Regions from separate parts of the Mesorhizobium sp. WSM1343 genome, predicted to be linked through region 1. Evidence: riboswitches for the same ligand, from Rfam matches in the RefSeq annotation. Region 1 holds a riboswitch; the other holds the start of a gene.
The links. A riboswitch is a leader RNA that binds a small molecule or an ion and turns the genes downstream of it on or off. The one in region 1 is predicted to bind S-adenosylmethionine.

Region 1 (2,391 bases):
AGCGAGCCGTCGCCCGAGCCGACATCGAGCACGCGCGACTGTGGCGGGATGAGGTTGGCGACGACTTCGAGGTCGACGCGCTGGTCGCGATTGACGCTCATGGCTTCGCCTCCCGCCTGGCGCGTGATCCCGATCGGAAAAGCCTGCAATTTTTCGAGATCATGCGCTCAGCCCTCTCGCCCGGGCCGCCGAGCCGATGAAGCCGTTTATCGCGGCAAACAGTTCCGGCTCGTCGAGCAGGAATGCGTCGTGGCCTCGGTCGGTCTCGATCTCGACGAAGGATACCGATGCGCCGGCGGCGTTGAGCGCATGCACGATCGAGCGGCTCTCCTCGGTCGGGAACAGCCAATCCGAAGTGAACGACACTAGGCAGAAGCGGGTTTTCGTGCCGGCGAAGGCATCGGCCAACCGGCCGCCATGGTCTGCGGCGAGGTCGAAATAGTCCATCGACCGCGTCATGTAGAGGTAGGAATTGGCGTCGAAGCGATCGACGAAGGTCATGCCCTGGTGCCGAAGATAGCTTTCGATCTGGAAGTCGGCGTCGAAGCCGAAGGTCAGCGCTTCGCGATCCTGCAGATTGCGGCCGAACTTGCGGTGCAGGGCGGCTTCCGACAGGTAAGTGATGTGGGCGGCCATGCGCGCTACCGCCAGGCCCTTTTCCGGGCGTTTGCCGTGCTCGAAATATTTGCCGCCATGCCAGTCCGGATCGGCCATGACAGCCTGCCGGCCAACCTCATGAAAGGCGATGTTCTGCGAGGAATGGCGCGCGCCGGTGGCGATCGGCAGTGCCGAGAAGACGCGCTCCGGATAGCTCGACGCCCATTCCAGCACCTGCATGCCGCCCATCGAGCCGCCCAGCACGCAGAATAGTTTCTCGATGCCGAAATGGTCGATCAGCATCTGCTGTGCCCGCACCATGTCGCGGATGGTGATGATCGGCAGGTCAAGCCCATAGGGCTTGCCGGTGGCGGGATTGGTCGAGGCCGGGCCGGTGGAGCCAAGGCAACCGCCGATGACGTTGGAGCAGATGACGAAGAAACGATTGGTGTCGATGATCTTGCCGGGGCCGATCAGCACTTCCCACCAGCCAGGCTTGCCGGTCACCGGATTGGTGCTGGCGACGTGCTGGTCTCCGGTCAGCGCATGGCAGACGAGGATGGCGTTGGAGCGGGCATCGTTCAGCGTGCCATAGGTCTGGTAGGCGATCTGGAACGGTGACAGCAGCGTGCCGGCGTCCAGCTTGAGCGGCTTGTCGGATCCAAAACGCAAAACCGGGCTCGACGGTTGGTCGACCTCGTTGTTGGTTTTGCGGGCACGCAGAACGGCCATGACATCCATCTCACACTTTGAGCCCACGCATCGCGCTCGTCGAAAGTCGATGCCGATACGGGTGTCCGGCCGGCGCGGACAACAAAAAACCGGCATTGCGGTCGCAAAGCCGGTTACAGGATGCAAACGGCCCTTTAGCAAGTTGTTTAACGTGGCTGCAAGCCGACCGGCCAAATCACCACGGAAGTTCACTCCCCTTCTAGGGCTGTGGCGCGCCGGCGTCAACGGCCTGCCTTGGGCGGGAGGCTGTCGCCTCTCGACATTGCAGGCCACGGCTTGTATTTCCGCTGCGGCTTCCCTCAGGAAGCGTTCTCGACGGATTTTGCGACATGAGCCAGACACCGGACCAGGCACGTCCAACCCCGCGCGCGGGCATCATGGACATAGACGCCTATGTGCCGGGCAAGAGCACGGCGCCTGCCGGCGTCGCCAAGGTCCACAAGCTGTCCTCCAACGAGAACCCGCTCGGGCCCTCGCCGAAGGCGATCGAAGCCGCGCGCGAGATTGCCGGAAAGCTTGACGTCTATCCCGACGGCACCGCCAGGCGGCTGCGCGAAGCGATCGCCGAGGTGCATGGCCTCAACCCGCAGAACATCATCTGCTCCAACGGCTCCGACGAGATCCTCGGCCTGCTGGCGCAGACCTATCTGGCGCCCGGCGACGAGGCCGTCATCACCGAGCACGCCTTCATGGTCTACAAGATCTACATCCAGTCGGCGGGCGCCGTTCCGGTGACGATCAAGGAAACAGACGAGCGCGCCGATATCGACGCCATCCTGGCCGCCGTCACGCCGCGTACCAAGATCGTGTTCCTCGCCAATCCCAACAATCCGACCGGCACCTATGTGCCGTTCCAGGAGGTGCGCCGGCTGCATGCCGGTCTGCCCAGGCACGTGCTTCTGGTGCTCGACGCGGCCTATGCCGAATATGTTCGCCGCAACGACTATGAGGCCGGCATCGAACTGGTCGGCAGCGCAGAGAACGTGGTGATGACCCGGACCTTCTCCAAGATCGGCCTTGGCGGGGCGCGGATCGGCTGGATGTACGGGCCGATGCACATTG
Region 2 (2,391 bases), 1.7 Mb from region 1:
CAGGCAGATCAGCGTCGAGCCGCCCGACATCTGCTTCTTGACGATGTCGGCCTGCGGATGGTCGGCGCGGCCGGGATAGATGACGCGCGCGATTTCCGGCCGTTCGGCCAGAAAATCGGCGATCCGGCCGGCACTTTCCGTCTGCTGGCGTACGCGCAGCGGCAGCGTTTCCAGGCCCTTCAGCAGCGTCCAGGCGTTGAAAGGCGAAAGGCTTGGGCCGGTATGGCGGAAATAGTCGTGCAGGCTCTCGTCGATCCACTTCTTGTCCGACAGGATGACGCCGCCGAGGCAGCGCCCCTGGCCGTCTATGTGCTTGGTCGCCGAATAGACGACGATATGGGCGCCGAGCTGCAAGGGCTTCTGCTGCAGGGGCGTGGCGAAGACATTGTCGACGATCAGCCTGGCGCCGATCGAATTGGCAAGCGAAGCGACAGCGGCGATATCGACCACTTCCAGCGTCGGATTGGTCGGGCTTTCCAGGAAGAACAGCTTGGTGTTCGGCTTGACCGCCTTTTCCCAGTTGGCGATGTCGGTGCCGTCGACCAGCGTCGCCTCGATGCCGTATCTCGGCGCCAGCGTCTCGACCACCCAGCGGCAGGAGCCGAACAGCGCACGCGCCGCCACGATATGGTCGCCGGCCTTGGCGCTGCACAGAAGGGCGGCCGTCACCGCGGCCATGCCCGACGCGGTGGCGCGCGCGTCTTCCGCACCTTCCAGCGCGCACATGCGCTTCTCGAACATGTCGACGGTCGGATTGGCGTAGCGCGAATAGATGAAACCCGGCTCTTCGCCCTTGAAACGGGCTTCGGCGGCTTGCGCCGTTTCGTAGACATAGCCTTGGGTGAGATAGATCGCTTCTGACGTTTCGCCGAAACCGGAACGCAGCGTTCCGCTGTGCACGAGTGCCGTCTGAGGCTTCCAGTTGCGCTTCTTGGTGCTCATCGCTTTTCTTCCAGACACAAAAAAACCGGCCGCGAAAGTCGCAACCGGTCCATACGGCCTTGCGGCCCGACGGTCCTTTAGCGACTTGTTTAACGTGGCTGCAAGCCGACCGGCCAAATCACCACGGGATAACGACCCTTTAGACCCGCACCGCGCTTGCGTCAATTGCCGGCTTCATTAAGAGGTTTGTACCAAGCAGGAGTGGAGCCTTGCGGCAGACAGGCATTCTTCCCGACCAGGACATATCGGCGCTGTTCCAGTCCGGCGCGCTGAAGTCGGCGCGTGCGCTCGACACCGACCAGATCCAGCCGGCCAGCCTCGATCTCAGGCTCGGCGACAAGGCCTGGCGGGTGCGCGCCTCCTTCCTGCCCGGCCCCAATCACAAGGTCTCGGAAAAGCTCGACCGGCTGCAACTGCACGAGATCAATCTGGCCGAGGGCGCGGTGCTGGAGACCGGCTGCGTCTACATCGTGCCCCTGCTTGAAAGCCTGGCGCTGCCGGCGGACATTTCAGCCTCGGCCAATCCGAAGAGTTCGACCGGGCGGCTCGACATCTTCACCCGCGTCATGACCGATCGCGGCCACGAGTTCGACAAGATCGCCGCCGGCTATCATGGCCCGCTCTTTCTGGAAGTCAGCCCGCGCACCTTCCCGATCGTCGTCCGCACCGGGTCGCGCCTGTCGCAGATCCGTTTCCGCACCGGCAATGCGCTGCTCTCCGAAGCCGAGTTGCACGACCTGCATCGCACGCAGATGCTGGTCGCCACCGAGCCGCCGAACATTTCCGGCGGCGGCATCGCGCTGTCGATCGACCTCAACGGCGATCAAAGCGGCTTGGTCGGCTATCGCGGCAAGCATCACACCGGCCTCGTCGATGTCGACAAGCGCGCGGCCCAGGAAGTCGTCGACTTCTGGGAACCGATCCACAAGAGCGGCGCCGGCGAACTGGTGCTCGACCCCGATGAATTCTACATCCTCGTCAGCCAGGAGGCGGTGCATGTGCCGCCGCTCTACGCCGCCGAGATGACGCCCTTCGATCCGCTGGTCGGCGAATTCCGCGTCCATTATGCCGGCTTCTTCGATCCGGGCTTCGGCCATTCCGCATCCGGCGGCACCGGCAGCCGGGCGGTGCTGGAAGTGCGCAGCCATGAAGTGCCGTTCATCCTCGACCACGGCCAGATCGTCGGCCGGCTGGTCTACGAGCATATGCTGAAGCGGCCGCAGGCGCTCTACGGCACCGATCTCGGCTCCAACTACCAGGCGCAGGGCCTAAAGCTGTCCAAGCATTTCCGCGCCGCGCGCTGACCCTCATTGCCCCAAGGCAAAATACTTGCCTGTGCCGGCTCGCCATGCTTGGCTGCCTTGCCGCCCGTCAAGCTGGCGGCGTTCAAGGGGAACCAAGAAAATGCGATTTTCGAAATGGGTCATATCGGCGACGGGCGCTGCCATG

Region 2: another riboswitch for S-adenosylmethionine. It lies ahead of AC0NIL_RS30255 (O-succinylhomoserine sulfhydrylase); the one in region 1 lies ahead of metX (homoserine O-acetyltransferase MetX).

What each region holds. Positions count from the first base shown of each region.
Region 1 covers NZ_CM148370.1:1,659,486-1,661,876, forward strand. The annotation lists gene metW (methionine biosynthesis protein MetW) at 1-101, opposite strand, end outside; gene metX (homoserine O-acetyltransferase MetX) at 160-1,329, opposite strand; SAM riboswitch at 1,444-1,521, opposite strand; gene hisC (histidinol-phosphate transaminase) at 1,659-2,391, shown strand, end outside.
Region 2 covers NZ_CM148370.1:6,234,708-6,237,098, reverse strand. The annotation lists gene AC0NIL_RS30255 (O-succinylhomoserine sulfhydrylase) at 1-942, opposite strand, end outside; SAM riboswitch at 1,000-1,077, opposite strand; gene AC0NIL_RS30250 (2'-deoxycytidine 5'-triphosphate deaminase) at 1,152-2,246, shown strand; gene AC0NIL_RS30245 (ABC transporter substrate-binding protein) at 2,347-2,391, shown strand, end outside.